DNA from 4 places in the Micromonospora salmantinae genome. Region 3 is predicted to be linked to each of the others. Evidence: riboswitches for the same ligand, from Rfam matches in the RefSeq annotation. Region 3 holds a riboswitch; each other region holds the start of a gene.

Region 1 (7,769 bases), on a different contig from region 3:
CAGGACCAGACCCCTGGCCCGGACGCCGAAGCGGAGACCCCGACGCCGTGGCGGCCCTCGCGGACAGTGGCGGTGGTTCTGGCCGGCGGCACCGGGACCCGGCTGGGCCTCGGCATCCCGAAGCAGCTGCTGAAGATCGCCGGTAAGCCGATCATCGAGCACACCCTGGCGGTCTTCGAGGCGGCACCGGAGATCGACGAGATCATCGTGCTGATGGCCACCGGCCACGTCGAGGACGCCCGGCAGATCGTCGAGAAGGCCGGCCTGCGCAAGGTCACCAAGGTGATCGAGGGCGGTGACACCCGCAACGCCACCACCCGGATCGCGCTGGACGCGGTCGGCCCGGAAGACTGCAACATCCTCTTCCACGACGCGGTACGCCCGCTGCTCAGCGGCCGGATCGTGCGCGAGTGCGTCAACGCGCTCTGGAGCTACGACGCCGTGGACGTGGCCATCCCCTCCGCGGACACGATCATCCAGGTCGACGAGAACGACTGCATCACCGACATCCCGGTGCGCTCCCGGCTGCGCCGTGGCCAGACCCCGCAGGCGTTCCGCTCCCCCACGATCCGGGCGGCGTACCAGATCGCCGAGGACGACCCGGACTTCGCCGCCACCGACGACTGTGGCGTGGTGCTGCGCTACCTTCCCGGCACCCCGATCAAGGTGATCGACGGTTCGGACGAGAACATCAAGGTCACCCACCCGGTCGACGTGCACCTGGCGGACAAGCTCTTCCAGCTCGCCGCCGCGCAGGCACCCCGACTGACCGACCACCGCAGCTACAGCGAGGAGCTGACCGGCCGGACCATCGTGGTGTTCGGCGGCAGCTACGGCATCGGTCACGAGTTGACCGAGCTGGCCCGGCGCTACGGCGCCCAGGTCTTCCCGTTCAGCCGTTCCAGCACCGGCACCCACGTGGAGCGGGCCGAGGACGTCGAGGCCGCGCTGACGACCGCCTTCGAGGCCACCGGCCGGATCGACCACGTGGTGGTCACCGCCGGCATCCTGGAGAAGGGCGCCCTCGCCGAGATGGACGAGGAGACCATGGACCGGCTGCTCCAGGTCAACTTCGTCGGCCCGGTGACCATCGCCCGCCAGGCCCTCCCGTACCTGCAGCAGACCAAGGGCCAGTTGCTGCTCTACACCTCCAGCTCCTACACCCGGGGCCGGGCCCGCTACGCGCTCTACTCGGCCACCAAGGCCGCCCTGGTCAACCTCACCCAGGCGCTCGCCGACGAGTGGGCCGACGTGGGTGTCCGCGTCAACTGCATCAACCCGGAGCGCACCGCCACCCCGATGCGGACGCGGGCCTTCGGCGAGGAGCCGGAGCACACCCTGCTCGCCGCGGAGGCCGTCGCCCAGTCGTCGCTGGACGTGCTGATCTCCGACCTGACCGGTCAGGTGATCGACGTACGCCGGGCACCCGGCGACGGGCCCACGCCGAGCGTGCCGGCGCAGTCCGGGTCGGGTCGGGTCGAGGCACCGGCCGGCGCGACGTCGGCCAACTGACGCCGACGGCTGCGGAACCACGAACGGAGCGACATGCGCGGCGACCTGGTCCGAAAGCTGGCCGCCCGGTGCCTGACCACCGGGTTGGCCGTGCTGGCCTTTGTCGTGCTGGCGCTGACCGGCGCCACCGGCTGGGGGCTGGCGTTGGCCGTCGCCGCGCTGGCCGCCTCGGCCGCTGAGCAGCGGATCCGGCCCAGCGCCGACCTGGTGGCGGAGACCGCGTTGATCGCCGCGGCGATCCTGGTCGGTTACTCCCGGCGACTGGACGACGGGCTCAGCCTCGCGCTGGTCGCCACCGGGCTGGTCCTGCTGGGGCTGGTGCTGCTGGTGGGGCCGCTGCGCACCGCCGGCAGTCTGGAGATCCGGGCGGCCAACCTGCCGGTACGCGCCCGCACGCCGATGATCGCCGACCGGCTCGGCACGGCCCTGCTCGGGCTGCTCGCCGCCCTGGCGCTCGCCGCCGCGCTCGCCCTGCCGGCCGGTGTGGCGCTGGCCGCCAGCCTGCTGGTCGGCGCGGGCGCCGGTGCGGTCGCGCTGGACCTGGCCCGGCGACGGTTCCGGCCACGGTCCGGCGGCGGGTCGGTGGCCGCCGCGCTGCGCCGGCACCAGCCGGAGTTCCTGCTCTACTTCTCCGCGCCTCCCGGCTCGGAATACCAGGTCACCATGTGGCTGCCGTACCTGGAACGGATCGGCCGGCCGTTTCTGGTCGTGCTGCGTGAGCCGGAGTTCCTGGCCCCGATCGCGGCGGCCACCGACGCGCCGGTGGTCTACTGCCCCACCCTGGGGGCGATGGACGAGGCGTTGGTGCCGAGCCTGCGGGCGGCGTTCTACGTCAACCACGGTGCGAAGAACAGCCACTGCGTCCGCTTCACCCAGCTCACCCACATCCAGCTGCACCACGGCGACAGCGACAAGGCGCCGAGCGCCAACCCGGTGTCGGGGATCTTCGACCGGATCTTCGTGGCCGGGCAGGCGGCGATCGACCGGTACGCCCGCGCCGGAGTGCAGATCCCGGCGGACAAGTTCGTGGTGGTGGGTCGCCCACAGGTCGAGTCGATCGAGGTGCGCCCGGAGCCCGCGCGAGGGTTGGCGCACCCGACCGTGCTCTACACGCCGACCTGGACCGGGCACCACGCCGACGCCGACTACTGCTCGCTGCCGGTGGCCGAGAGCCTGCTGCGCCGGCTGTTGGAGCGCGGCGCGACGGTGATCCTGCGAGCCCACCCGTACACCAGGCAGAACCCGGCGTCGGCCCGCCAACTGGGCCGCCTGACCGAGCTGCTCGTCGCCGACCGGGCCCGCACCGGCCGCCAGCACGTGGTCGGCGCGGCGGCTCGGGAGCTGAGCCTGACCGAGTGCGTCAACTCCGCCGACGCGCTGGTCTCCGACGTGTCCGGCGTGATCTCGGACTTCCTCTACTCCGGAAAGCCGTACGCGGTCACCGACATGGGCGACGAGGGTGACCGGTTCGTGGAGCGGTTCCCGCTGGCCGGGTCGGGTTACGTGCTGCGCCGGGACATGTCCAACGTGGACGAGGTACTGACCGCCCTGCTGGACACCGACCCGCTGGCCGAGGCCCGCTGGGCCACCCGCCGCCGCTACCTGGGTGACTTCCCGGCCGAGGCGTACGCCGAGGCGTTCCTGACCGCCGCCCGCCGGGAGCTGGCACCGGCTGGGACACTGACCGCGTCCACACCTGCCTGACCGCTCAGCGGTACGGGTCGAGCAGCGCCAGCACCGCCGCCGGGTCCTCCACGTGCGCGTTGTGCCCGAGGCCGGGCAGCGTGGCGACCGGTACGCCGTACTCCTTGAGCTGTTCGTCGGTGACCATCGGGTCGTTCTCCCCGCGTGCCAGCAGCACCGGCACGTCGGTCGCCGCGAGCAGCGCGGCCAGGTCGGGCTCGCCGACGGCGAAGGCGGCCGGGTCCATGGCGAGGCGCCACCGGCCGTCGACCTGGCGCAGCCCGGCGTCCACCACCGGGTGGTCCGGCGAGACCAGGCCGGCCAGCCCGGAGACCCGCAGGTAGCGGCGAGCCGCCTCGGTGCGGCTGGCGAACCAGCTCACCGGGCGGGCGGCGACTTCGGCGGCGCGGGTCAGCTCAGCGGGTGACCAGAGTGCCTTGATGCCCAGCCCGACGACCGCGTCCACCGGCGTTCCGGCGTCGCGGGCGGCAAGCGCGAGACCGACCACCCCGCCCAGCGAGTGCCCGAGCACCACCAACCGGTCGTCGGGGGCGAGCGCCTGCGCGACCTGCTGGGCGAAGCCCGGGAAGGAGTACGACGGCAGCGGCGACGCCCAGCCGTGGCCGGCGAGGTCCGGTGCCAGCCACCGCCCGGGCCAGTGCTGCTCGAGGTACGGGGCCCAGGGCAACCACACGTCCCCGGTCGCTCCCATGCCGTGCAGCAGCAGCAGGACCGGCCTGCGGCCGGCGTGACCACCCGTCTTCTCCACCACGGCCGCAGTCTCCCACGGTTCACGGTCGGGTACGAGAGCCGTCGATGACGGGACCACGCGGACAGACGCCGCGGGCGCCGGCCCCTTGTGGAGGACGGCGCCCGCGGCGGTCAGCGTGCCCGGGTCAGGCGGAGTAGCCCCGGCTGGTGATCCAGTTGGCCAGGTCGATCGTGGTGATCCAGTACGACGGGTCGGCCGGGTTCGCCGAGTCGGCGATGCGTACGGTGCGGCCGTTGTCCTTGTAGCCCACGACGGCGATGTAGTGCCCGCCGCCGTAGGAGTGCCAGCCGCCGTCGGTGTCGGTGGCGTCGCCGACGACGTTGGCCACCACGCCCCGGCCGTCGGTGATGGCCTTCACCACGTCGGCCTGGAGCCGGTCCATCTGGGCCGGGCTGGGCGCGCCGGGGAACATCCGGGTCCGGTACGGGGAGCCCTTCACCTCGGCGTTGAGCACCCGGGTGGTGTCCTCAGCCGAGTTGGTGCCCATCTCGGTGGTGCCCAGCTCGGCGCCGAGCTCCTCCTGGGTGCGGTCGATGCCGGCGGCGCTGAGCGCGTTCCGGGTGGCCGCCGGGCCGCAGTTGTAGTAGGTGTTCTGCGCCTCGTAGTCGTAGTCGAGCACCTTGGTCGCGGGCGGCTTCGGCCGCTCCGGCTTCCGGGTGAGGTCCGGGTTGCTGCTGGCCTTGGCGGCGGGCGACGCGGCGCTGGTGGCCGGGGCGGCAGTGGTCGGTGCGGCGCTGGCCGAGGGGGAAGCCTCCCGAGCCTCGCCGCGGGAGGCGGCGACGTCGCTGCGCATCTCGGCGACAGTGGTCGCGGTGCGCTGGCCGGCCGGGGCGTCGTCGGCAGTGGTGAGCAGGGCGCCGGTGGTGGTGGCGATCGCGAGGGCCGCGGCGGAGGCGGCGACGATCTGGTACGGGCGCTCGGTGGCGAGGCGGCGGAGCTGACGCTGCAGGGTGTGCTTCACGGGGTCCTCCACGGATCGGGGGGAGAGCGGCACACCGGGGCCGGACCGGTATCCGGGCAGGCGCCAGCGCGCGGACCGTGGTCCGCGGATGGTGAACCGCTCAGGGGAACGCTCGGCGTGGCCGGGCGGGGAAGGCGATGACCCGGGGGTCAGCTCACCGTCACTGGACGGATGAGCGGGTGCACCGCCGCGCCGTGGAGGCGAGGGAACAACCGAGGGGTGGAAAGGTGCTGCACGAGGATGGGACTCCTTCCGACACCGCCTACCGGGTTAGCTGACGGATTCGGGCGGGAAGACGCCCTACCGCGGGCCGTGGCTCGCGGATTCACCCCGGACTTACTGGTGGGTCCCCGGTTCGTTGATCACGATTAAGCGGGTCGGTGCGGCGTCGCGTCTTGCGATCGGTTACCGCACCGGACGGGACGACACTACTGGCGTCTCAACGCCCTGCCAAGCCAGGTTCACCTGCGTAAACCCCAATTGGCGCGACAATTTCTGCGCGTATTGCCGATGATGTGACTCGATGGGACAACCGGTTACGGCGACGCCTGCGGGCGACAACCGGACAGGCCGCAAAGAACGCGGCCACAATCGCGGGATCAATGCCGCCGATCGCGTCGGACGTCCGATTTCCCGATTGGGTGACCGGCCTCACATCACGGATTGGGCTCAACCCACCCGGGCCGGGCGCCACAGTGCCACGACGGCGGGACGCAACGCCCCGGCCACCGTGCGGCGCGCGGGTACCAGGGTCGGGCGGAGCCGGGCTGCCGCCGCGTACGCCTCCTCGGCGAGGGCACGAGCCGACTCGGCGGCCAACTCCGCGTCACGCCAGGCGGCCCGCTCACGGCCGGCGGCCACCTGGTAGTCGGCCAGCCGCGCATCCCGGACCACCCGGCTGATCAGCACCTCCTGCTCGACCGGGTGCCGCCGGGGATCCCAGCCGCGCCGATGCCCGAACACGTCGCCGAGCTGCGCCATGGTCAGCTCCCCCCGCCAGTACGCAGCCATCACCGCCCGGTGCAGATAGCGCTCCCGGGCGGCGTACTCGGCGGGGGTGTGCGGGGTCTGCGGGGTGGGCAGCGCACCGGCGCCAGCGAAGCGACGCGCTGCGGTGTCCGCCTCGTCGTACCCGATCCAGGCCCGCTCCAGCTGCTCCTGAGCAGTCAGCCAGGCGGCACGCCGCCGCTTGGCGGTGGTGGCCGCGCCGGCCGCGGCGACGGCCACCTCCTCGGCGTAGCGGCGCAGGTCCACGGCCTCGGCGGCGGCCACCTCCCGAGGAGTGGGCCCGGCCGGGAGCGGGTCGTCAGTGGGCCGGTCCCGTTCGGGGCGGGCGGCCAGCACGGAGAGCAGGCCCAGGGTCAGCAGGAACAGCGTCGACCAGATGGCGGCGGCCCGCGGCACCTCGGTCACGAACTGGTAGAAGACGACTGTCTCCATGGTCGGCACCTCGGGGAGGATGAGCAGTGCGATGGGGAGCCGCGCCGATCAGCGGGCCACTGTGGGCCACGGGTCGGCGGGTCAGGGAGCGGGTGGGTCGACAGGGCACGGTGGCGGGACGGTCGTCCCGGTGGCTCAGCGCCCGGGTGGGGCCCGGGAAGCCCGACCGCTCGTACCGTCGAGGAGGGGCAGCCGGCCGAATTCGGCCGCGCGGACCGGCAGCACGCCGGCCGCGATGGCGCCCTGATCATCGGGGAGCGCCACCGGCGTGTCGACCGACCATGTCGGGACCGACTCCTCGGCGGCCTCCGGCGGTATCGCCGCGGCCGGGCGGGCAGCACCGGGTGCCGCGGAGTGCCGGCAGGAGGCCGCCAGCGGGCCGGCGGCGACAGAGGCCGGCACCGCGCTCGACGTCGGCACCGGGCCGGGTGTTGCCGTGGTGGCCGTGGCCGGGCCTGCGCCGAGCGCCAGGGCCGCGACGACGGCGAGGCTGGTCAGCACCCGAGTCGCCCAGCGCGCCACCCACCACAGCGGACAGGTGAACGCGACCGGAAGCACGCCCCAACGCTACCGTCGCGCCGAGCCGGGCGCACCGACCACGGGCGTGTCGGATCGCGCCGCGCCGACCCGTTGACCAGGGTGGACGTTGTCAGCGCAGGTCGACGTACGGTGATCGCCCGCCGGCCTGACCGACCTCGTCGGCAGGTCCGTCGACCTTGCCGCGGGCGCTGCTCGCGGGGTCCCGTGCGTCGTCGTCGCCGGCCGCGCGTTGTCGGGGAACGGGCGCCGGACGGGCCGCACGGCGCGGCGCGAGCCGGCGCATCATCGGGGTTTCGACGAAGCGGTGCAACAGCCCGGCGAGGATCAGGTTCGCCGCCAGGAAGCCGAGCACCACGGCCGGGCCACGCCAGCCCGCGAAGCCGATCCCCCAGGTCCCGCTCCAGCGCAGCACGCTCGTCATCACCAGCACGTGCACCAGGTAGAAGGCGAACGAGACCTCACCGAGCCAGACCAGCGGCCGGGACCGCCACGGCGAGCGCCGACCCCGCACGTCCGCGTCCGCGGCCGCGGTGATCACCAACAGGTACGCGACCGCGAGCAGCGTGGTCCACAGCTCGGCGCGGATCCACTGCGCGGCCGCCACCCAGGTGACCAGGAAGATCCCGCTGGCCACTGTCAGACCGGGACCGCGCCACAGCCCCCGGCGCATCAACTCGGCAGCCACCGCGCCCAACCAGAACTCCAGCGACCGTACCGGCGGGAAGATCTGGGTGAACCACCAGCGGCTCACCTCCGGCACCAACTCCTGCGCCGGCCAGAGCGCGAGGATCAGCAGCGGCAGCGCGACGATCAGCGTCCAGAGCAGCTTCGGTCGGGCCCGGCGCAGCAGCGGCAGCGCCA
Region 2 (7,769 bases), on a different contig from region 3:
GAGCTGGCGGCCAAGAAGAAGCAGATCGACGGCGAGATCAAGCAGCTCGAAGCATCGATGCCCAAGACCACGGTCAAGACCGCGGCCTGCCCGACCATCAACGGTGTGGTCAACGAGGCGGCCCGCACCGCGATCAAGACCGCCTGCGGCAAGGTCGGCAAGCCGTACGTCTGGGGCGCCACCGGCCCGAACTCGTTCGACTGCTCGGGGCTGACCCAGTACGCCTACAAGGCGGCCGGGATCTACCTCACGCACCACACCGGTGACCAGTGGAACGAGGGCAAGGCCGTCTCGCGAGCCGACGCTCGTCCCGGTGACCTTGTCTTCTTCTTCTCCGGCCTGAGTCACGTCGGGCTGTATCTGGGCAACAACACCATGGTGCACGCGCCACGTGCCGGTAAGCCGGTGCAGGTGTCCAGCATCAACACCATGCCCGTCGCCGGGTTCCGCAGACCTGGCTGATCCACCTCGCGCGACACGACGGCCCCCGGTCACCGACCGGGGGCCGTCGTGGTTCTCAGCGGGGGGCGCCGACCGGGGACGGCAAGAGCTGCACGTCGGCGAGGTCGACGTACATGATCCGGTGGCCGAACTGGATCTGCGCGTACCGGTTCTTGCCGCGAATCACCGTCCAGTCGCCGGGCGAGGAGCCGTCGAACGTGCTGGCCCGGTAGTACTCGCCGGCCAGCACCGCGCCGACGGCGTACCGCTGCCCGGCGGCCAGGGTGTACTGGAGCGGCGAGATCGCCTGGTAGAGCACCCCTTCCGGGTACGCGGACTGCTCCGGGTACGCCCTTCCGTAGACCGGAACGGTGGTCCGTCCGGGCTTCGGCGTGGCCACGACGCCGACGGTCCAGCTGGCGGTCGGCGCGGACGCCGGGTTGTGGAACCAGGCCCGCTGCCCGAGGTACCAGATCGCCGTCCAGTCGCCCTGCCGTCCGGCCAGCGCGTACGTCTGCCCGGCGGACGCCCGGGCTCCGTGGTCCGACACCGCCATCGTGTTCGGGCTGCCGTCCGGGCGGAGCGCGACGTCGTTGACCAGCGGCGCGTCCGCGGACGGTGCGCTGCGCAGCACCACCGCCGAGGAGCCGCGTGGCGCGCAGGGCACGCCCGGGGTGACGCAGCCGGTGAACGCCGGCTGGTTGGTGGTGTGGTCCGGGTCGATCCGGACCATTCCGGTGGCCGGGGTGCCGGTGTCCAGTCGAGGTGCGTGCAGCAGGTCGAAGTAGTGCGTCCAGTCCCAGTACGGGCCCGGATCCCAGTGCATTCCCCGCACGGTCGAGGGGATGGTGCCGGGCACGTTGTCGTGGCCGATGATGTGCTGGCGGTCCAGTGGGATGCCCAGTCGCATCGCCAGGTGCCGGACCAGCTTCGCCGAGGTCCGGTACATCGCCTCGGTGTACCAGGTGCCCTGCGCCGCGAAGCCCTCGTGTTCCAACCCGATCGACTTCGCGTTGACGTACCAGTTGCCGGCGTGCCAGCCGACGTCCTTGGTCTTCACGTGCTGGGCGATGTGCCCGTCGACGGAGCGCAGCGAGTAGTGCCAGCTCACGTAGGTCGGATCCTGGACCAGTTGCAGGGTCGTGGCCCAACTCGCCTCGGTGTCGTGGATGACGATGTACTCGATCTTCTGCCGCGCGGGCCGGTCGGAGAGGTCGTGGTTGCCGTAGTCCCCGTCGCCGAACGCCTCGTAGGGCGCCGGGATCCACTCGCAGGAGATGGTGCGGGGGCACTCCACCCCGTCCGGGCGGGCCAGCCGGCGCAGGCCCAGCCGGTCCAGCCAGGAACGCTCGGGCCGCACCGCGCGGGCCGGCAGGGTGATCCGCTGGCCGTCGTCGGTCACCCGGGCTTCGCCCGCGCCGATGGTGGTGAAGACCTCGTCGGCGAAGGCCGCCGCGGCGTCGGCGCTGTCCGCGCCCGAGTAGCGTGCCACCGCGCCGTACCAGGCCGCCGGGTCGGTGTCCGCGCCGACCGGCGCGCCCAGATCCCTCTGGTACGCGCTCAGCAGCGCGGCCCCACCCCGGATGTTGAGGCCCGCGTCGGTGCGCAGTGCCTCGGGGGTGGCGCCGGTCAGCGTGGCGGCGGCGTCGACGGTCTGCAACGCGGCGGTGGATGGCGCGGGTGCCTCGACCGGCCGGGGCGCGGGTACGCGGGCGGTGCGGGAGTCGTCGCCGCGTGGGTCCTCGGCGCCGGCGTCGTGGTGGCCGCGTCCGGGTAGGGCGGCCACGTGCCGCGCGTCGGTCAGGTGCATCGGACCGTAGCCGCCACTGGTGCTCGGTGTACCGGCGTTGGTGTCCCAACGGGACTCCAGGTAGGAGACGCCGAGCAGCACGACGGCCGGCACGCCGTACTCGGTGGCCGCTGCGGCGTACTGCTGCTGGCGGTCGGTGATGGGCGCTGCGGCGGCCGGGCCGACGGAGAGTGGCACAGTGGTCGCGGCGGCGACCACTGTGGCGGCGAGCAGCCCGCGCCAGCCGGTCGACAGGGTTGGATGGTGCATCGAACCCCCTAGATTCTCGCGGAGTGAGGTCAGGTCACCATCGCGCCGTCCGGGAGGTCGCGTCAATACCTTTCTATCTATCGAAGTAGATGGAAAGAATTCTTCACACACGGTCGGTTGCCTCGTTCAATCCGTACGGAGTGTCACTGCCGCACGGGTTGCGGATCGGTAACAGACGTCTCTACTCTGGTCATTTGTTGGCCCGACAGCAGCTCCGCCCAGCCCGGGCGGTAACGGACCGACACCGCCGAGTCGTTTCCGAGCGAACCGGGGACCCAGGTCCCTCGGGGTGAATCCGCAGCCACTGCGGTAGGGCGCCGACTTCCCGCCCGAACCCGTCAGCTAACCCGGTAGGCGGTCAGGAAGAAGGAGTACGGAACCCCGGTGGCACTCCATGCCCCGCGGCCGTCGTCCGAGCGGTCGGCATCAGCCGGCCCGGCGTCGATCGTGCCGCGCCCACGCTGGTCCCGCTTCACCACCGCACTCGCCGCGCTGGCCGGCATCGCCGTCGTTCTGACCGGCAGTGCCACGGCGGCCCACGCCGACCCGTCCGTCGCCGAGATCGAGCGCCAGATCGACGCCGACTGGAACAAGCTCGAACCGGTCATCGAACGGCACAACGCCACCCGCACCGACCTCGCCGCGAAGCGCAAGCAGGCCGATGCGCTGGCCGCCCGGATCACCCCGCTGGAGCGTCAGGTCGACGCCGCGATGGACAAGGTCAGCGCCCTGGCCGTACGCGCCTACATGGGTGAGAACGTCTCGACAGTCAACGCGATGCTGGGGAGCCGGTCGCCCAGCGAGGTGGTCGGTCAGCTCGAAATGCTCGACCGCTTCGCGCACAACCAGCAGAAGGACGTACGCCAGGTGGCCGACCTGCGCGACCAGCTGGCCGCGCAGAAGGCGCCACTGGACGAGATGGTGGCCCAGCTGACCCGCACGGAAGCTCAGCTGGCGGCGAAGAAGAAGCAGATCAACGACGAGATCGACCGCCTGCAGAAGCTGCGCCTCAAGGTGTACGGCAGTGGCGGCGGCGGTCCGCTGCGCCCGGCACCCTGCCCGGGCAGCTACCCCGGCGGCGCCGCGGGCACCGCTGTCAAGTTCGCCTGCGCGCAGATCGGCAAGCCCTACGTCTGGGGTGCCGAAGGCCCGAACTCGTACGACTGCTCCGGGCTGATGCTGGCCGCCTGGGCGAAGGCCGGCGTGTCGCTGCCGCACAACGCCGCCGCGCAGAGCCGGGTAACCAAGAACGTCAGCAAGGGCGACCTGCGCCCCGGCGACCTGGTCTTCTACTACAGCGACATCCACCACGTCGGCATGTACGTCGGCGGCGGCTGGGTGGTGCACGCCTCGCAGGCCGGTCAACCGGTCAAGATGAAGAAGGTCGACGACGGCCCGATCCACAGCTACGGCCGTCCAGGCTGACCCCGAGTGATCGAAGGGCCCGTCGCGATCCGTCGCGGCGGGCCCTCGTCGTCTCGGGGCCAGCTGCTGAACCTCAGCGGGTGGGCCAGGTCCGCCAGTGCTGCCAGGCGCGGCTGGGTGTCGGCCCCCGCTGGCCCTGGTAGCGCGAGCCGTAGACCACCGAGCCGTACGGGTGCTCGGCCGGCGAGGAGAGCCGGAAGATGCAGAGCTGCCCGATCTTCATGCCCGGCCAGAGGGTGATCGGCAGGTTCGCCACGTTCGAGAGTTCCAGCGTCACGTGACCGGAGAAGCCCGGGTCGATGAAGCCGGCAGTGGAGTGCGTGAGCAGCCCGAGCCGGCCCAGGGAGCTCTTGCCCTCCAGTCGGCCGGCGAGCTGGTCACCCAGCGAGATGACCTCCAGCGTCGAGGCGAGCACGAACTCCCCCGGGTGCAGCACGAACGGCTCACCGTCGGGGACCTCGACCGCCGAGGTCAGGTCGTCCTGCTGCATCGCGGGATCGATGTGGGTGTAGAGGTGGTTGTTGAAGACCCGGAACAGCCGGTCGAGTCGGACGTCGATGCTGGACGGTTGGACCAGGGTGGGCTCGAACGGCTCCAAGCCCAGCGTGCCGGCCTTGATCTCGGAGACCAGGTCGCGGTCGGAGAGCAGCATCGGACCACCATAGCCGCGCTGCCAAAAGTGGCCGGATTCGGTGCCGGTGACCAGCGCGTCGAGGTCGCTGCTCGTACATTTGTTCGATAGAATGCCCACATGGCTTCCTGGTCCGAATTCGCCGCCGACGAGCCCCGACTCGCCGACGGGATCCGCGTTCTCCTCCAGCAGTACGGGCCGGGCTTCGGCTATCTGGCCACGGTCCGCGCCGACGGCGGGCCCCGCGTCCATCCGGTCTCCCCGGTCATCACCGCCGAGGGGCTGTTCTGCTTCATCATCGACTCGCCGAAGCGCCGCGACCTCGAACGTGACGGCCGTTACGCGCTGCACTCGTTCCCGGCGGAGGAGAGTGACGACGAGGCGTACGTGGCAGGGCGCGCCCGTCCGGTGACCGATCCGATCCGGGTGGCGCAGTTGGCGCAGAGCGCCCGGGCCGAGCCGCAGGTCGACTGGCGGCTCTTCGAGTTCACCGTCGACGTGGCCATGCTCACCCGCCGCGAGCAGCACATCGCCGGCATTCCGGGCCTCGCGCCGAGTCGGCCGGCCGTTCGGGTCTGGCTCGACCCAAACGCCCCGTCGGCGGTGGCCGCGCCCCTCGCCGTCCCGCAGGCGCGCCCGACCCGCCTCAGCCGTGACGTTCAGTGCACGGCCGCCTGACCACAGCTCAAAGATCATCGGTGCCGGCTCCGTACCAACGGAGCCGGCACCGCCGTACGCACCGGCCCGCCGCCGCCGAGATCAACCCGGGGTCGACCCGGGCGGAGCGGGGTGTGGACAGCTACGGCCTCCGGGGGTACCTGGGTGCACGGGCTCGACGACTCGGGTACAGTGGTGCCGCTTGCGGGTGTAGTTCAATGGCAGAACATCAGCTTCCCAAGCTGACAGTGCGGGTTCGATTCCCGTCACCCGCTCCACTGCGAAGGCCCTGGTCAGGACGTGAGTCCCGGCCGGGGCCTTCGACGTTCACGGTGAGGTTGGCTGAGACGTCCGCGTACCAGCGGGGCGGCACGCGGAAGGTGCGGGCTCGCGGCTCAGGTCGACAGCGAGCAGCGGGCGTTCGACGTCGGTCATCGTGGCCGCGTCGGCCACGAACAGGTAGGTGAGCCAGTCTTCATCACTGATGGGGGCGTTCGCGTCGATCAACTGCTTGACGGTCGCCTCGCTGTAGGCGAGGTCGTCGGGTTGCGGCAAAGGGGACACGACGAAGATCCTCCACGCCGCCAGGCCCTATCGGTAGTCGGCGAAGATTCGACGTTCCACGCCGTCGACGGTGACCGGGCCGCCGTGGGGAAGGATCCACTGTGGTCTGGTGTGACCGAATGGGACCCCGACGCAGACGACCGCCTCGGGGTTGTACCGGGCCACCATGTCGACGACAGTGTCGCGCTGTTGCTCGCGGAGCCGTACCCGATCCGCGGCCGGGGGTCGGCGGGTGTGGTCGGAGACCGGCGGACGGGCGACCAGGACCGCGTCGACGGCGCTGAGAAGACCGCGTTCACCCAGTGATCGGACGATCCAGCCGACCTCGCGGGCGGGGAGAAGCTCCTCCGACGTCTCGATGATCAGCACCCCGCCGTGCAGGACCTCCGGGGGAAACGGGAAGCGTCCCGCCGTCAGGATCCACTGGATGACTTCCAGGCAGCCACCCCAGGTGGGGCCGGTGACTGCGCGCGGCGGCCCGTACCAGCTCCACGGCTCCGTCGGTTCGCGCTCGCCGAACGACGTCAACGCCTGCGGATCTGCCCAGTCGATGCCGATGTCCTCGGACTCACCCGGGTCGGTGATCTCCAGCCGTTCCCCGGTGAGTAACGCCGCTCGCAGCGACCGGACGTGGATGTCGTCGACGGCAGGCCCGGGGCCGAGGTGCACCTGGGAGGACCCGCCGTAGAAGCTGGCGATGCCGAGGCCCCAGAGCCAGTGGTGCAGGTTGGTGTTGTCGCTGGTGCCGAGGAACGGCTTCGGGTCGGCGCGGGCCAGGTCGGCGTCCAGGTGGGGGATGACGGTGATCTGGTCGTCGCCGCCGACGACGGCGAGAATGCCGCGTACCTGGGGGTCCGCGAAGGCGGCGTTGATGTCCGCCGCCCGCGCTGCCGCGCTCGCGCCCACCTGGCGGGTGGTGGGGTATTCGACCGGAACGAGGCCGGTCAGGTCGGCGAGCCGTCGCATGGCCTGCTCGTGGATCCCGGGATAGGCACCGGCCGCGGCGAAGGACGGTGAGAGCACCGCGAGGTGGTCCCCCGGGCGTGCCTTTCGAGGACGAACAAGCTTACGCTTCATGTCGAGATCCAACAGGTGCGCCAGCCGGTGCGCATCTCATTTCGAGACGCGTTCCAGGAGAACCACGGGGATCTCCCGGCGTGCCAGTGGGCCGGGAAGGCGTGGTCGACCGCCGTCGGCGGAGCGGGCATCGGCGACACGGATGCCTTTCGTGTTCATGGCAGGATCTGCCAGGTGCAGGTCGGGATGCTTGGTCCATTCGAGGTTCGCACGGACGTCGGCACCGTCATCGACGTGCCGGGCGCGCGGCTGCGCGGGCTGCTGACCGCCCTCGCGCTCAGCCCGGGTCACGTGGTCCCGAAGGGGACCCTCGTCGACTGGATCTGGGGCGAACATCCGCCCAATGACGCGGTGAACGCCCTGCACCGCCTGGTTTCCCGGCTTCGGAAGGCGCTGCCGGAGGGGTCGATCGAGGGACAGACGGACGGCTACCGGTTGATGGTCGAACCTGACGTCGTCGATGCCGTACGGTTCGAACGCCTCGTCGGCCTGGCTCGCGATGATGAGGGCCCGCAGCGGGTACGACGGTTGCGCGAGGCCCTCGACCTGTGGCGCGGTGCGGCGATGCAGGACGTCGGTCTGGTCGACAGTACGGCGCTCGACGCGGCGGTCACCCGACTCGACAGGCTGCGTCTGACGGCCCTGGAGGATCGCTTCGACGTTGAGATCAGTCTCGGCCACGGTCCGGAGCTGGTCGCGGAACTGACCGACCTGGTGGCCGCGCACCCGGTGCGGGAACGGCTGGTTCTCGGGTTGATGCAAGCCCTCGCCGCGAGCGGCCGCGACAACGAGGCGCTGCTCGTGTACCAGCGCACGAGTGAGGCCCTGGCCGACGCGCTGGGCGTCGACCCCTCGCCGGAACTCTCGGCGTTGCACGTCGCGCTCCTGCGGGGCGAGGTGCGACGGCGCGCGGAG
Region 3 (7,769 bases):
CCGACCCGGGTGCGGTGCAGGTAACCGCCCGCCTCCAGGTCGGCGACGATCGCCTGCGCGGCCCGTTCGGTCACCCCGACCTCGGCCGCGACGTCGCGCAGCCGGGCCGTCGGATCGCGGGCGATGGCCAGCAGGACGTGTCCGTGATTGGTGAGGAACGTCCAGTTCCGCCCGCCGCCGGTGTCGTCCGTCACCGTGCTCGCCATCGTGTTACCGCCTTTCCGGATGTCCGTCTGCCCTCGCGAGAGTCTGGTCCGCCGTGCCCCGGGACGGTTGCCCAGGGGGTGGTCGGAGTCAACGTATGAAATCTAAATCACGCATACCTTGACGCATCTTACGGTGCGTGTGACGGTGGAGCGCGAGCCAGCGCCCGCCGCCCGGCCGGCGGAGAGCCGGTTTGACCAGGTCAGATGCGTCGAGACGAGGTGCGGGATGAGTCATACCGGGAGCTCCGGCGGTCAGCCGGGTCCGCAGCGGACCACCGACCGGGCCACCGCGCTCAGCGAGCCGACCCGGGCGTACGCCGAGCTGGTCGCCGGCAACCGGCGCTTCGTCGATGGCGCCCCACGCCACCCCAACCAGGATGCCGGGCACCGGGCCGCAGTGGCCGACGGGCAACACCCGTTCGCGGTGATCGTCGGCTGCTCCGACTCGCGGCTGGCCGCCGAGATCATCTTCGACCGGGGCCTGGGCGACCTGTTCGTGGTTCGCACCGCCGGGCACACCGCCGGCCCCGAGGTGCTCGGCAGCGTCGAGTACGCGGTGACAGTGCTCGGCACCCCGCTGGTGGTGGTGCTCGGCCACGACTCCTGCGGTGCGGTGCAGGCCGCCCGGGAGTCCGCCGCGACCGGTACCGCGCCGAGCGGCCATCTGCGCGCGGTGGTCGACGCCGTGCTGCCCAGCCTGCGCCGCGCCACGTCCGAGGGCGTGGACGACATCGACGGCATCGTCGACATCCACATCGCCCAGACCGTCGAGACGTTGCTCGGGCAGTCGCCCGTGCTGGCCGACGAGGTGGCGCGGGGGCGGTGCGCGGTGGTGGGGGTGTCCTACCGGCTGGCCGCCGGAGCGGTGCGCACGGTGGCCGCCGTGCCGGCCGGCTTCGCGACATTGGAGCCCTCGGCCTCGACCGAGTCGACCGAACCGGCCGCGCCTGCCACCGTCTGACGCGACGAGGGCCGCTCCGCGTCACGCGGAACGGCCCTCGTCGGGGATCGTGCGGGTCAGAGCAGCGACATGTGGACGTGGTCGGTGTGGTTCGACGGCCCGCTGTACGAGCTCCAGCCGGTGGCCGGGAACCAGATCTGCCGGTTCCAGATCACGTAGTAGATGCCGAGCCGGTCGGCGTTACGGATGAGGAACGCGGCGACGTTGTTGCCGTACGTCCGGGTGTCGTTGTTGTGCCACGGGGAGAACCCGCTCTTCTGTAGCGACCAGTCGCAGGCGCGGCCCTTCGGGTGCTCCCACGGCCCGCCGGGGCGGTAGCAGCCGACGAACCGGTTGAAGCCGGCCGCCTTGACCTCCTTGTACGCGTGCAGGGTGCGCGGCGTGACGCAGCCGGACGTGGTGGGGTCGTTCTCGCTGCACGACTGGGGCTTCCAGTCACCGTCGGCCGTGCGACCCGGGCCGATCTTCGCGACCTTGGAGGTGGCATCCACCAGGCCGCCGGTGAAACCCTTGCCGCCGACGAGGGAGAGCGCCTTGTCGGCCTCGCTCTTGCGCTTCGCCATCAGGGCGGTCTGCTTCTGCTGCTCCCGGACCTCGGTGTCGAGGGCGAGCTTGGCCTGCTCGGCGCGGGCCTTCACCTCGTTGACCTCGGAGAGCTTCTTCTCGTTGACCATGTTCATCTCGTCGAGCATCCCGGCGCGCTGGACGAACGAGTCGGGAGCGTCGCTCTCCAGCAGCATCGCGACAGCGCCGATCCGGCCGGTCCGGTACGCCTGGGCGGCGATCCGCCCGACCTGCGGGGCCAACGCGTCCAGGTCAGCCTTGGCCCGGTTGACCTCCGCCGCCAACTCGCTCTGCCGCTTCTTGGATTTGTCCAGCTTGGACTTTGCGGCGGAGTAGTCGCGGTTGGCCTGCTCGATGACGTCGTTGAGCAGCTTGGGCTCGCCGTCCTCCTCGTGCCCGGACGGTGTGGGGTTCGTCGGGGCGGCGTGCGCCGGGAGCGGCCCGGCGAGCACGGTAAGTGCGGCGATCACGGCCACCACGGGAGTCAACCAGCGGCGTAGGGGTGCCGTCACAATGTTCCCTTCCGTCGACCGCCGACCGGGTTAGCTGACGGGTTCGGGGCGGAAGTGGCCCCTACCGCTGACGCGGATTCACCCCAGGCACCTGGGTCCCCGGCTCGCCGGTTGGCGATTGGGCGGTGGCACCGCAGGCGCCGCTTCGCGCCTTCATCGGTAACCGGCAGCGAGGTTACCCGAGAGTCGACCGGCTGAGCTATGCCTGGATGCCGACCAAAAGCGTCATTTCGCCATAGCGTTGAGTGACCAGTGACGCGGTTCTCAGGGTGGATGCCCGATCTGGTCACGCTGAGGAGTGTCACCATGCCGTATCCGTGCTCCTGTTCGACTCCGGCCACCGGTCGGTGGCCTCTGATGGGGGTGCGGTCCGCGTCCGGTCCGGCTCGTCGGAGCCGGCCGTACGCGGTGAGCTGAGTGCGGCCAGTGCCTCGCTGCGGTCCGGCTGGGGCCGGGGCGCGGGAGCGTCGGTGGACGCCGTGCCATCGGTACGCCCGGCGGCGGTCACCACCGCGGCCAGCCCGGTGGTCAGCGGCACGGCGGCGATCAGGCCGAGGGTGGCGACCGCGCTGCGGACGATCTCCTGCGCGAGGAACTCGCTGGTGAGGATCTGCCCGATCGGCCGCGAGTCGGCGGTGAGCAGGAGCAGCAGGGGCAGTGACGCGCCCGCGTACGCCAGCACGATGGTGTTGACGGTGGAGGCGATGTGCGCGCGGCCGACCCGGGTGGCGGCACGGTACAGCTGCAACCGGGTCAGCCCGGGGTTGGCGTTCGCCAGTTCGGTGACGGTGGCCGCCTGGGTGACCGTCACGTCGTCGAGCACCCCGAGCGATCCGATGATGATGCCGGCGAGCAGCAGACCGTGCAGGTCCACGTCGCCCTGGAACATCGACAGGGTGGTGGCGTCCTCGCTGCCGAAGCCGGTGAGGTGGGTCGCGGCCGTGGCGATGGTGGCGAGCACGCCGGTCAGCACCAGGCTGCCCAGGGTGCCGAGCACCGCGACCGAGGTCTGTGCGGTGACCCCGTGGGTCAGATAGAGCACCACGAACATGATCAGGGCCGCGCCGACCACCGCCACCAGCAGCGGTGACCTGCCCGCGCTGATGCCCGGCAGCACGAAGGTGAGCAGGATGGCGAAGCTGGCGGCCAGCCCGGCGAGCGCTGCCAGACCCCGCCACCGACCGAACGCGACGATCGCGGCCGCGAAGACCACCGCCAGCCACACCATCGGGGTGCCGCGTTGGTGCTCGGCGATGTTCCAGTTGCTGACGGTGGGCTCGATCGGATCGGCCAGTTCGACCAGGACGACCTCGTCGCCGACCTCGACCCGGGGTGCGCCGGGCCCGTCGGGCACCGGTGTGCGCACCTGCTGGCCGGCGGTCGGCCCGTCGTCCACCCGGACGTCGACAGTGCCGCACCGCCCGTCGCCGACCCTCGGTGTGCCCTCCGGAACCGACGGCACCGGCGGGCACGGCTCGCTCACCACCCGGGTGACAGTGCCGGGGTAGCGCGGCACGTCCGCACCACCGTCGGTCTGCGGTGACCCGCCGCGCGGCCAGAGCAGCACTGCGGCCAGCACGGTGGCGACGAAGAGGGGTACCACCGTCACGACGAGGATCCGTCGCACCCGTGGTGGGGCGGACGGAGCGGGGTGAGTGTGGTCGGCGGCCAAGGTGAGACTCCCAACGATCCGGTGCGGGATACGGGTCAGCGGGCCGGGCGGTTCACCGTTGCGGTGGAAACGCGGCGGACGGCGGGGCGGATCGCTGCCTGACGACCGCTTGATCACGGACGGTCAGTGCTCGGCCCGGTCGGCCGGGGGCGCCGCCACGACGTGGCGGCGCCGGTGCCCGACTGTGCAGCGGCATTCGGAGGGCCATCGTGGGAGATGCTAGCCAGCCCTCCCGGGGGTTGCAGGTCGTGGCGGAGTGTCGGGCGGCCGAACCGCTCGCGCGGCGGTCTCCGAGGCGGCATGTTGGAGCCGCCCGGCCGGTGGCCGAGGCGGTCGCCGCCGACCTCGGCTTCCGACCTGGGGTCGACGAGGTCTTCGCCGAGGTGCTGCCGGCGGCGAAGGACGATCGGGTGGCCGAGCTCCAGCGGCGGGGGTTGGTCGTGGCGATGGTCGGTGACGGGGTGAACGACGCGCCGGCGCTGGCCCGGGCGGACGTGGGTATCGCGATCGGCGCGGGCACCGATGTGGCCATCGAGTCCGCCGGGGTGGTGCTGGCGTCCTCGGACCCGCGCGGGGTGGGTGCCGTGGTCCGGCTGTCCCGGGCGTCGTACCGGAAGATGCGACAGAACCTGGCCTGGGCGGCCGGCTACAACGTGGTGGCGCTGCCGCTGGCCGCCGGGGTGCTGGCCTGGGCCGGCGTGGCGTTGAGCCCGGCGCTGGCCGCGGTGCTGATGTCGGCGTCCACCATCGTGGTGGCGCTCAACGCGCAGTTGCTGCGCAGGGTCCGTCTCGACCCCGCGCCGGACTGAGCCCGGTCAGCCGCGCTTCATGAGCCGGCCGACCGCCGCCATCATCTCGGTGGCCATCTCGTCGGCCCGACCCTCGGCGGCGCCCTCGTGCATGCAGTGCCGGGCGTGCCCGTCGAGCAGCCCGAGGGCCACCTTGTCGAGGGCGGCCTGGATGGCGGAGATCTGGGTGAGCACGTCGATGCAGTAGCGGTCGTCGTCGACCATCTTCTCGATGCCCCGGACCTGCCCCTCGACGCGGCGGAGCCGCGCGAGCAGCTGGTCCTTGCTGGCGGTGTATCCGCGGATCGGGGTGGGTGCGGTCATGTCGACAAGGATAGCGTACCCCCAGGGGGTATGGTACGGTCGGTTCTGTTGAGATACCCCCACGGGGTACCGGTACCGCGAAGGAGACGATCCAATGGTCAACACGACGTACCAGGTGCAGGGCATGACCTGCGGGCACTGCGTCAGCGCGGTGAGCGCCGAGGTCGGCGCCATCGCCGGCGTGCGTGACGTCCAGGTCGACCTCGCGGCCGGCCGGGTCATCGTCAGCAGCGATCAGCCACTGGACACCGCTGTCGTCCGAGCCGCAGTCGACGAGGCCGGCTACGACCTCGTCGACGCGTGATCGGCGGGCCGACGTGCGCACCGTGACGAGACTGGCCGGGTTCGCCGTCGGCCTGGCGGCGATCTTCGGCGCCACCTACGGGATCGGCCGGGTCGTCGACACCGCCCCGGTCGCCGAGAGCCGGCACGACGATGCCGCCACCACCCCGACGGCGGACGAACGGGGCGGGACGGCCGACCGGCTCCCCGGCGGGCTGCTCGTCTCCGACCGGGGCTACACCCTCGAACCGGTCGACGCCCCGGCCGACGAGTTCGCCTTCCGGATCGCCGGCCCGGACGGCCGCCCGGTCACCCGGTACGACGTGGCGCACGACAAGCAGATGCATCTGATCGTCGCCCGTCGGGACCTCTCCGGCTTCCGTCACGTCCACCCCGAGCTGGCCCCGGACGGCACCTGGCGGGTCGACACCCCGCTGGCCGGCCCCGGGCAGTGGCGGGCGTTCGCCGACTTCACCCCGACCGGGGGCGAACCGCTGACCCTCGGCGTGGACGTGACAGTCCCCGGCGAGTTGACCGAACGGCCGTTGCCCGCTCCGGCGACCAGCACCACCGTCGACGGCTACACGGTCACCCTGACCGGAGCGCCGCAGCCCGGCCGCACGTCGTCGCTGACAGTGACCGTCAGCCGGGACGGTCAGCCGGTCACCGACCTGGAGCCCTACCTGGGCGCGTACGGGCACCTGGTGGCTCTACGTCGGGGTGATCTGGCGTACCTGCACGTGCACCCGGACGGAAAGCCCGGCGATGGGCGCACCCGGCCCGGTCCTGCCGTCACCTTCCTCGCCGAGGTGCCCTCGGCCGGCAGCTACCGGCTCTACCTCGACTTCCAACACGGCGGGCGGGTGCACACCGCCGAGTTCACGGTGGTCGCCGGCGCTGCCCCGACCAAAGGGGCCCCCACCCCGAGCGGGCCCGCACCGACCGGCGGGGCCGACCACGGCACCCCCGGGCACGGACACAACTGACGGGACCAGAAGATGACCACCACCAGCAGACCGCTGCCCGAGGCGCCGAACCGGATCGAACTGGCGATCGGCGGGATGACCTGCGCCGCGTGCGCCGCCCGGATCGAGAAGAAACTCAACCGGATGGACGGGGTGAGCGCCACTGTCAACTACGCCACCGAGAAGGCGACCGTCCGGTACGCCGACGGCGTCACGCCGGACGACCTGATCGGGACCGTGCAGAAGACCGGTTACACGGCGGCGCTGCCGGCCCCGCCCAGCGCCGAACCCCCGGTGGACCCGTTGCGGGGGCCGCGTACCCGGCTCTGGGTGTCGGTGGCCCTGAGCGTGCCGGTGGTCCTGCTGGCCATGGTCCCGGCCTGGCAGTTCGACTACTGGCAGTGGTTGTCGCTGACCCTGGCCGCCCCGGTGGTGGTCTGGGGTGGGCTGCCGTTCCACCGGGCCGCCTGGACCAACCTGCGGCACGGCGCGGCCACCATGGACACCCTGGTGTCGCTCGGCACCCTGGCCGCGTTCGGCTGGTCGCTCTGGGCGCTCTTCCTCGGTGACGCGGGGATGCCCGGCATGACGCACCCGTTCAGCTTCGACATCACCCGGACCGACGGCGCAGGCAACATCTACCTGGAGGCGGCCGCCGGGGTCACCGTGTTCATCCTGGCCGGTCGCTTCTTCGAGGCCCGTTCCAAGCGGACTGCCGGCGCCGCACTGCGCGCTCTGCTCGACCTCGGGGCCAAGGAGGTGACGGTGCTGCGTGACGGCGTGGAGACCCTGATCCCCGTGGACCGGCTCGCCGTCGGTGACCGGTTCGTGGTCCGCCCCGGGGAGAAGATCGCCACCGACGGGGTGGTCGACGAGGGCACCTCCGCTGTCGACGCCAGCATGCTCACCGGTGAGTCGGTGCCGGTCGAGGTCGGCCCGGGTGACGGCGTGGTCGGCGCCACGATCAACGCGGGTGGGCGGCTCATCGTCACCGCCACCCGGGTCGGCGCGGACACCCAGCTCGCCCGGATGGCCGACCTGGTGGAGCAGGCGCAGAGCGGCAAGGCGGCCGTGCAGCGGTTGGCGGACCGGATCTCCGGGGTCTTCGTGCCGATAGTCATCACCCTCGCCGTCGGCACTCTCGGTTGGTGGCTCGGCACCGGGGCCGGTCCGACCGCCGCGTTCACCGCCGCCGTGGCCGTGCTGATCATCGCCTGTCCGTGCGCGCTCGGCCTGGCCACCCCGACGGCGCTGCTGGTCGGCACCGGTCGGGGCGCTCAGCTCGGCGTACTGATCAAGGGCCCGGAGGTGCTGGAGTCGACCCGCCGGGTGGACACCGTGGTGCTCGACAAGACCGGCACCGTGACGACCGGCCGGATGACACTGGTGGACGTGGTGCCGGCGAGCGGCGTGGACCGGGCCGAGCTGCTCCGGCTCGCCGGGGCGGTGGAGGCCGCCTCCGAGCACCCGATCGCCCGTGCGGTCGCGGCCGCTG
Region 4 (7,769 bases), on a different contig from region 3:
TCGAACTCAACATGAGGTTGGTCACCTTCATCGACTCGGTCGGCATCAGCGCCATGGTCGCCGGCTTCCAGACGGCCGAGGTCAGTGACGTCAAGCTGGTGGTCACCGAGCCGAGTCGGTTCGTGCACCGGCAGCTCTGGGTGACCGGCCTGCTCGGCCTCTTCGGCGCCCCGGAGCCCTACTTCGCCGGCGCTGCCACCCCCGAGGTGCTGCCCGGCGCCTGAACGCGCCGGGCGTCCCCGTCAGGGCTGCTCGTCCAGGCCGGTCAGGTCGATGTCGGTCGCCTCGGTGACCGCTCGGACGGCCGTCACCGACGCGTACCCGGCGGCCAGCAACGCCACGTCGGTGCCCGGCTGTGCGGCCTGCCCCGGCTCCTCCAGCGAGGTACGGACGAACCCGTGGCCGGACTCGGCCACCGTCATCTGCACCTGACCGAAGCTGGCCAGGGTGCCGCGCCGCACCCCGCGCAGCTGCCCGTGCGGCAGGTCCGGGGTGTTCACGTTGAGCACGCTCTCCATCGGCGCGGAGGTCAGGCGGGGGAGCAGGTCCAGGGCGACCCGCGCGGCGGTGCCCCAGTGCCGCTCGGCGTCGCGTACCCGGGCTGCGGCGTCCACGGCGGCGCCACCGCTCGCGGCCGTCGCCTCGCCGGCCGAGAGCACGTCCAGGGAGACCGCCATCGCCCGGCAGCCGTTGGTGGCGGCGGTGAACGCGGCCCCCACGGTCCCGGAGTGCAGCACCGCCCGGCCGGCGTTGGCGCCCCGGTTGACGCCGGAGAGCACCACCGACGGCGGTGGGCCGAACGCCCCGTGCAGGGCGATCAGCGTGATGAAGCCCGGGGACCCGGCGACCCCGTACGCCGGCACACCCGCCAGGTCCGGCAGCGGGTGGTCGTTCACGACGACTCGCCCGTCGCGCTCCATGGCGCTCATCGCGGCGCTGGTACCGCTCGCCTCCTCCATCGGCGCGGCCACCACGACGTCCAGGCCCCGCTGCCGTGCCGCCCAGGCCAACGCCTGGATCCCCGGCGCGGCGATCCCGTCGTCATTGGTGATCAACACCCGCAGCGTCATCGCTCGACCACCCGGCCGGCCAACTCGTCCGGGGTGGTCCGCTCCTGTTGCCGGCTGTCCGCCGGCACCAGCCGGACCCGGTCCACCAGGCCGGTGATCGAGTCCAGTCGTCCGGTGCCCAGGCCGTGCCGGGTCACGTTCAGCGCGCCGGCGGCGGCCCCGGTGCGGATGGCGGTCCGAATGTCCCCGCCCTTGGCCACGACCGCCGCCACTCCGGCCGTCATCGAGTCGCCAGCGCCGCGTGGGTCGGCGGCCTCCAGCCGGGGCATCTCGACCTGGAACAGCTCCCCGTCGATGAGCGCCAACGCCGGCTGGTCGGCGCGGCTCACCACCACCGTCTCGGCGCCGCCCGCGTGCAACTCGTACATGGCCCGGGTCAGCTCCTCGGTGTCGTCACTGCGGGCGCGGCCGTCGCGGATCAACTCCTCGTGACTCACCTTGAGGAAGAACACCCCGCTCTCCAGCACCGAACCGAGGTGATCGCCGGAGAGGTCGACCACCACCCGGCCACCGTTCGCGCCGAGGTCGGCGGCGAAGCGTCGGTACAGGTCGGCCGGTACCAGCCACGGTTCGTTCGGCCCACTGAGGATGCTCACCGAGGCCCGTAGGCCCTCGCCGAGGGCGAGGTTGTACAGCTCGTCGATCTCGTGCCGGCTCAGCGGCTGCCCGGGCACGTCGGCGACCTCCTGCCGGGAGCCGTCGCGGCGATCGTGCACGTACCCGCCGCTGCCGGAGTCACGGACCACCACCTTGAGGTCCACGCCCTCGCTGACCAGCAGCGGCTCCAGCACCTGGCCGATCTCACCGCCGAGGGCGGCGCAGAGCACCACGTCGACTCCGAGGGAGATCACCATCCGGGCCTGCCAGACGCCCTGCCCGCCAGGGTGCAGGTGCAGCTCGGGGTGGTCGTTGGGCTGGTCCACGGTCACCGTCAGCTGTGGAGTGGGCGCGAATACCATCACGTGCCCGCTCATCGGTCGTCGCCGTTCATGCTGGCCGCCCTCCGGCATCTTCGGAAGATTTTGTACTAACCGACCTTAGTGGCGCAGGTGGTGGCGGGTCGTCGCATCGGCCCGGTCCGCGCGGCGCTGAGGGCCCGGGGCGTTGCCAGCCAGACATCGGTACGGGACGATCGGGCGACCAACGACGGCGGGAGACGGTGTGCTCAGCAGCGATACCTTCAGCTACACCGTCCAGGCCCGGTGCTCACCCGCCGAGGCGGCAACGTTGCTCAGCGACCTGACCCGGCAGGGCGAGCTGCATCCGCTGATCGTCCGGGTTCGCCGGGTGCCGCCCCGGCCCGGCGCCCAGGCCAGCTACACGATCAACGACCGGTTGGCGGCGGGTCCGCTGCGCTTCCGGACCACCTACCACGCGGACGTGCTGATCAACGAGGCCGACGAGATCGTCATGGTGGCCCGCCAGTGGCCGGCCACCACAGTGCGAAACCACACCCGACTGCGCGCCGAGCCGGACGGCCTGGTCCGCATCGACGTCGAGATCACCCTGACCGCGCCGACGCCGCTGTTCCGGTACGCGTTCCGCCAGGCCCAGGCCGCTCATCTCGCCCTCGCCACCCGGCTGGGCGCCGCCCTCGACCGCACCGGCACCCCCCCAAACCCGGCCTGACCAGCCCCCCGCCCCGCCCTGCCCCGCGCCGCCCCCCTGCGTCGATCTTGCAGTTTCGGTTGTCGATATCGGTGGGATGCCACATGTGTCGGGACAGTAAGTGCAAGATCGCGGGGCAGGGCGGGGCGCGACGTGCTTGGCGGGGGTTGCGTCTAGATCGTTGTTGCGGCGCGATCACGGGTTGTGCGGGCCGCTCGGGTGGCGGGACGCCGGCCCCACGGCTTGTAGGTGGACAGCACAGTCGCGATGACCATCAGGCTGGTCGACACCGCCGGCGCGATGACCAGGTCGGCGCGATCCCGGGCGGGCAGGGCGGCCCCGACCGCTCCGGCGTGACGCAGGTTCGGGGTGAGCAGGAACAGCACCAGCCCGACCATCACCGTGGTCAGCACGAGCTTGACCAGCACCCAGCGGTGGCGCAGCAGGCCCCACGGGGTGAGCAGTGAGCTGGCGACGCCGATCAGCCAGACCAGGACGCTCAGCGGCGCGAACAGCACAGTGCCGACCAGGGCCGTGACCGGATAGACCACCGCCGGGTCGGCGCCCCGCTGAACGGCGATGCCGAGGGTGAGCAGCACCAGGTCGGCGCCGAGCCAGCCGAGCGAGGTGACCAGGTGCAGGGTGAGCAGCGCCTTGCGGGTGCTGGGTCGGATCCGAGGCATACCGCGATGCTGCCCGCCGACCGCTGCCGGGTCGTCCGACGAGCGACGACATCAGGGGTACGCCCGGCGACGTAGCCCGGCCCCGGACGCACGTGATGCCTGTGAGCCACCGGGGTGACTCACAGGCATCACGACGCGTGGGTCAGTAGACCGACAGGTGTACGTGGTTGGTGTGGTCGGTCGACGGGGTGCCGTGCGCCCCGCTGTACGACTTCCACCCGCTGCTGGGCAGCCAGATCTGCCTGTACCAGATCACGTAGAGCACGGCGAGCCGGTCCGCGTTGCGGATGAAGTACGCGGCCAGGTTGTTGCCGTACGTCTTGTCGCCGCCGGTGGCGTCCCCGCCGAAGCCGCCCTTCTGCGCCGCGAAGTCGCAGGCCCGGCCCTTCGGGTGTTCACCGGAGCCGCTGGGGCGGTGGCACGAGACGTACCGGGTGAATCCTGCGGCCTTGGCCTGGTTGAGCGCGTGCAGGGTGCGTGGGGTGATGCAGCCGTTGGCCGGGGTGGGGTCGTTGACGCTGCACGACTCGGAGGGCCAGGAGCCGTCGGAGTTGCGCGGTGCGGCCTTTGCGTTGGCGCTGGAGGTGCCCCGGTTGGAGCCGCCGTCGGCGGTGGTCTGCGGTTTGGGTGTGGTGGCCACGGTCAGGGCCCGTTCGGCCTGCTCCTTGCGCTTGGCCATCACCGCGACCTGCTTGCGCTGTTCGTTGATCTCGCCGTCCAGGGCGATCCGGGTGCGGTTGGCCTTGTCCTTGCTGTTCAGCAGGTCGCGCAGCACCCGGTCTTCGTTGGCCGCCACCGCGTCCAGCGCGGCCGCCCGGTCCATGAAGCCTTCCGGAGTGTTGCTGTTGAGCAGCGCCGACATCGCACCGAGCCGGCCGGTGCGGTAGGCCACCTCGGCGATCTCGCCGACCTTGCCGTTGCGCTGGCCGATCTCGACCTCGATGGTCGTCAGCTGGGTGGCGAGCTGCTTCTGCCGTTGCACGGAGGTGTCCAGGGCGCGCTTCGCGTCCAGGTAGCCCTTGCTGGCCGCCTCGAGTTGGGCGCGCAACGCCGGGGTGCCGCCCTCCTCGTCGGAGTCGGGTGCGGCGGCCCGCAGGCCGGTCGGGGGGGAGGCCGAGGCGGTGCCGGCCGGAAGCGCGACGCCGAGGGCGAACATCGCGACGATCAGTGCCGCCAGTCGGGCGGCGGGTGGTCGTGCTGGTGCCACTGCGCATGTCCTTCCGTCAGCCGCCGACCGGGTTAGCTGACGGGTTCGGGACGGAAGATCCCTACCGCTGACGCGGATACACCCCAGGAACATGGTTCCCCGGTTCGCCCAGTTGGGCGATTAGGCGGCGACCGCCACCGGCGCCGGGAGGGCGCCGCCTGGTGGAGGCCGGGACCGAGCCTACCGGTGCGGATGGGGCCGCTGCAGCCAATGTGACGGACGGTGCGTGCGTCAGCACGGAAAATTACGGCTCCGTCACCATTCGATGGAGCCGCACGCTCCGGAAGCGGCGCCGGGCTCGATCTGCAACGTCGCGTGCTCGATGCGGAAGTCGTCGTGCAGGGCCGTACGCGCCGCGGTGAGCACCGCGCCGACCTCCGCGCCGGGTGCCATGGTCAGGTGAGCGGAGGCCACCTCCATGCCCGAGGTGAGCGTCCAGACGTGCAGGTCGTGCACCTCGACGACACCGGGGACGGCGGCGAGCCGGTCGTGCACGGCGGTCACCTGGAGGTGTTCCGGGGCGGCCTGCACCAGGATGCGGACGGCGGCGCGGGCCAGCCGCCAGGTGCGCGGAAGGATGAACACGCCGATGGCGACCGCGACCAGGGGGTCGGCCCACCACCAGTCGGTGACGGTGATGAGCAGCGCCGCGCCGATGACGCCGAGCGAGCCGAGCAGGTCACCGAGCACCTCCAGGTAGGCGCCCTGGAGGTTGATGCTCTCCCGGGCTCCGGCGCGCAGCAGCGCGAAGGCGGCGATGTTGGCGAGCAGGCCGAGCACGGCGACCGCGAGCATCGGGCCGGCGACGACCTGGTGCGGGTCGCCGAAGCGGCGGATCGCCTCGATCACCACGTAGATCGCGACGCCGGAGAGCAGGACGGCGTTGGCCAGCGCGGCGAGCACCTCGAGTCGGTAGAGCCCGAAGGTGCGCTGCGGGTCGCCGGTGGCCCGCCGGGTCGCCGTGATGGCGGCGAGCGCCATCCCGATGCCGAGCACGTCGGTGAACATGTGCCCGGCGTCGGAGAGCAGGGCGAGCGAGCCGGTGTGCAGGGCGGCCACCGCCTCGACCACCATCAGGGTGGTGAGCAACCCGAATGCCGCCCAGAGTCGACCTCGGTGCTGGTGTGCGGCATTGGCGACGGACCCATGGTGGTGGTCATGACCTGCGCCCACGAGAACCACCTTCCGCCGCTGGTCGGGACCCGGTCAAATGTATGCTCACATCGCTATGTGTGCAAGTGTACGGACAGCGCCTTGCGCCGGCGGCAGTCGGCACGCGTCAGCTGGTCGGGTCGATGGTGGTGAGCCGCTGGGTGGCCCGGGAGAGCGCCACGTACAGGGTGCGCACCCCGGCGCCCGGATCCGCCCGGATCTCGCTCGGCGCGACCAGCACCACCCCGTCGTACTCCATGCCCTTGGCCTCCAGGCTGGTCACCACCTGCAACCTCGGCGCGCCGAGCGCGCCCAGCCACCCGGCGACCTCGTCCCGGCGGGGGACCGGCGTGATCACCCCGACCGTCCCCTCCACCTCGGCCAGCAGGCCGGCGGCGGCCTCCACTGTCGCGGTCTCCAACCCCGTCGCGGGCACCACCAGCTCCACCGGCTCGACCCCGGTGGAGCGGACGGCGGTCGGCAGCGGCAGGTCCGGGTAGAGCCGACGGATCTCCGCCGCCGCCACCGCGAAGATCTCCGCCGAGTTGCGGTAGTTGGTGGTGAGCGTGAAGTCGTGTCGCTTGCGCCGGCCCAGCGCCTGGTCGCGGGCCCGGGTCAGCTCCTCCGGATCGCCGGTCCACGCGGTCTGCGCGGGGTCGCCCACCACGGTCCAGGAGGCCAGTCGGCCGCGTCGACCGATCATCCGCCACTGCATCGGCGAGACGTCCTGCGCCTCGTCCACCACCACGTGCGCGTACTCCCGGTAGTCCTCCGGACGCTCCCGGGCCGCCGCGCGGGCGGCCCGCTGCCGTTCACCGAGGGTGCTCAGCTCACGGACGCCGCCGGCGAGCTGGAACGGATCGCGTCGCGCGCGGGCCGGCTGCGCGGGCTTACCGAGCAGCGCGTCCAACTCGTCCAGCAGTGCCACGTCGGCGATCGTCAGCCCGGCCGGGTCCAGGTTCCGGTACGCGGCGTTGAGCAGCCGGATCTCCGCCGAGGAGAGGATCCCCCCGGCGTACCGGCGTAGCCGGTCCGGTTGCGCCAGCCAGCCGAGCACGTGTCGGGGGTGCAGCCGAGGCCACCACGCCTTGAGGAACTCCCGGAACTCCGAGCGCTCGGCGATCTCCGCCTCGAAGGCCGGTTGCTCCGGCAGCCGACCGCTGCTCAGCTCACGGGCCTGCGCCCAGAGCGCGGCGAACACCCCGTCGAAACCGGCCCGGCGCACCTCGTTGCGTCGTGCGCCGCGTTGCAGCGCGCGGTCCCGGATCCGGTCCAGCGCGGCCCGGTCCAGCCGCAGCAGCGTGCCCCGATAGAGCAGCCGCAGCTCACCCGGGCCGCCCGGCACCGCGTCGCGGGCCGCCCGCTCCAGCACCCGGCGCATCCGCAGCGAGCCCTTCACCGCCGCCACCTCGGGCGGGTCGGGGCGGGTGGCGGTCATCCCCGGGAAGAGGGTGCCCAGCGAGTGCAGCGTCGCGGTGTCCTCACCGAGCGACGGCAGCACGGAGCCGATGTACTCGACGAAGACCGACGACGGGCCGACCACCAGGATGCCGCCGCCGGCGTAGCGGCTGCGGTCGGAGTACAGCAGGAACGCCGCCCGGTGCAGGGCGACAGCGGTCTTGCCGGTGCCGGGGCCGCCCGCGACGATCGTCACCCCGGAACCGGGCGAGCGGATCGCCTCGTCCTGCTCCCGCTGGATGGTCGCCACGATGTCGCGCATGCCCCGGCCGGTGGCCTTGGACAGGGTGGCCAGCAACGCGCCGTCACCGACGACAGTCATCCCCTCCGGGGCGGCCGTCGGGTCCAGCAGGTCGTCCTCGATCCGGGTGACCCGCTCGGCACGGGACTGGATGGTGCGCCGCCGCACCACGTCCAGCGGCTGCGCCGGGGTGGCCTGGTAGAAGGCGGCCGCGGCCGGCGCGCGCCAGTCGACGACAAGCGTGACGGCGTTCTCGTCGCGGATCCCCAGTCGCCCGACGTGCAGCACCTGACGGTCGCGCAGGTCCAGCCGGCCGAAGACCAGCCCCTCGTGCTCGGCGTCCAGGGTGT

What was found. Region 3 has a riboswitch for cyclic di-AMP ahead of PSH03_RS26375 (coiled-coil domain-containing protein). Riboswitches for the same ligand answer to the same signal wherever they lie in the genome.
Region 1: it holds a riboswitch for cyclic di-AMP, as region 3 does, so the genes downstream of both, PSH03_RS01835 (C39 family peptidase) here and PSH03_RS26375 (coiled-coil domain-containing protein) in region 3, are expected to answer to the same signal.
Region 2: it holds a riboswitch for cyclic di-AMP, as region 3 does, so the genes downstream of both, PSH03_RS22085 (C40 family peptidase) here and PSH03_RS26375 (coiled-coil domain-containing protein) in region 3, are expected to answer to the same signal.
Region 4: it holds a riboswitch for cyclic di-AMP, as region 3 does, so the genes downstream of both, PSH03_RS24425 (coiled-coil domain-containing protein) here and PSH03_RS26375 (coiled-coil domain-containing protein) in region 3, are expected to answer to the same signal.

Annotation. Positions count from the first base shown of each region.
Region 1 covers NZ_JAKKFG010000002.1:121,337-129,105, reverse strand. Annotated here, with positions in the region: gene PSH03_RS01850 (bifunctional cytidylyltransferase/SDR family oxidoreductase) at 1-1,512, shown strand, start outside; gene PSH03_RS01845 (CDP-glycerol glycerophosphotransferase family protein) at 1,546-3,216, shown strand; gene PSH03_RS01840 (alpha/beta hydrolase) at 3,221-3,967, opposite strand; gene PSH03_RS01835 (C39 family peptidase) at 4,092-4,940, opposite strand; cyclic di-AMP (ydaO/yuaA leader) riboswitch at 5,173-5,313, opposite strand; gene PSH03_RS01830 (hypothetical protein) at 5,598-6,368, opposite strand; gene PSH03_RS01825 (hypothetical protein) at 6,504-6,926, opposite strand; gene PSH03_RS01820 (acyltransferase family protein) at 7,018-7,769, opposite strand, start outside.
Region 2 covers NZ_JAKKFG010000031.1:22,066-29,834, reverse strand. Annotated here, with positions in the region: gene PSH03_RS22095 (C40 family peptidase) at 1-462, shown strand, start outside; gene PSH03_RS22090 (N-acetylmuramoyl-L-alanine amidase) at 518-2,500, opposite strand; cyclic di-AMP (ydaO/yuaA leader) riboswitch at 2,736-2,871, shown strand; gene PSH03_RS22085 (C40 family peptidase) at 2,948-3,925, shown strand; gene dcd (dCTP deaminase) at 3,999-4,577, opposite strand; gene PSH03_RS22075 (pyridoxamine 5'-phosphate oxidase family protein) at 4,677-5,234, shown strand; tRNA gene PSH03_RS22070 (tRNA-Gly) at 5,418-5,491, shown strand; gene PSH03_RS22065 (DUF6924 domain-containing protein) at 5,541-5,777, opposite strand; gene PSH03_RS22060 (LD-carboxypeptidase) at 5,805-6,743, opposite strand; gene PSH03_RS22055 (ATP-binding protein) at 7,029-7,769, shown strand, end outside.
Region 3 covers NZ_JAKKFG010000043.1:56,328-64,096, forward strand. Annotated here, with positions in the region: gene PSH03_RS26365 (helix-turn-helix transcriptional regulator) at 1-206, opposite strand, end outside; gene PSH03_RS26370 (carbonic anhydrase) at 433-1,167, shown strand; gene PSH03_RS26375 (coiled-coil domain-containing protein) at 1,224-2,243, opposite strand; cyclic di-AMP (ydaO/yuaA leader) riboswitch at 2,248-2,378, opposite strand; gene PSH03_RS26380 (YibE/F family protein) at 2,545-3,915, opposite strand; partial or broken gene PSH03_RS26385 (HAD-IC family P-type ATPase) at 4,158-4,724, shown strand; gene PSH03_RS26390 (metal-sensitive transcriptional regulator) at 4,731-5,027, opposite strand; gene PSH03_RS26395 (heavy-metal-associated domain-containing protein) at 5,122-5,331, shown strand; gene PSH03_RS26400 (DUF8832 domain-containing protein) at 5,345-6,295, shown strand; gene PSH03_RS26405 (heavy metal translocating P-type ATPase) at 6,308-7,769, shown strand, end outside.
Region 4 covers NZ_JAKKFG010000042.1:120,083-127,851, forward strand. Annotated here, with positions in the region: gene PSH03_RS24400 (STAS domain-containing protein) at 1-224, shown strand, start outside; gene surE (5'/3'-nucleotidase SurE) at 243-1,070, opposite strand; gene PSH03_RS24410 (PfkB family carbohydrate kinase) at 1,067-2,029, opposite strand; gene PSH03_RS24415 (SRPBCC family protein) at 2,232-2,699, shown strand; gene PSH03_RS24420 (hypothetical protein) at 2,852-3,361, opposite strand; gene PSH03_RS24425 (coiled-coil domain-containing protein) at 3,504-4,568, opposite strand; cyclic di-AMP (ydaO/yuaA leader) riboswitch at 4,574-4,705, opposite strand; gene PSH03_RS24430 (cation diffusion facilitator family transporter) at 4,824-5,741, opposite strand; gene PSH03_RS24435 (HelD family protein) at 5,848-7,769, opposite strand, start outside.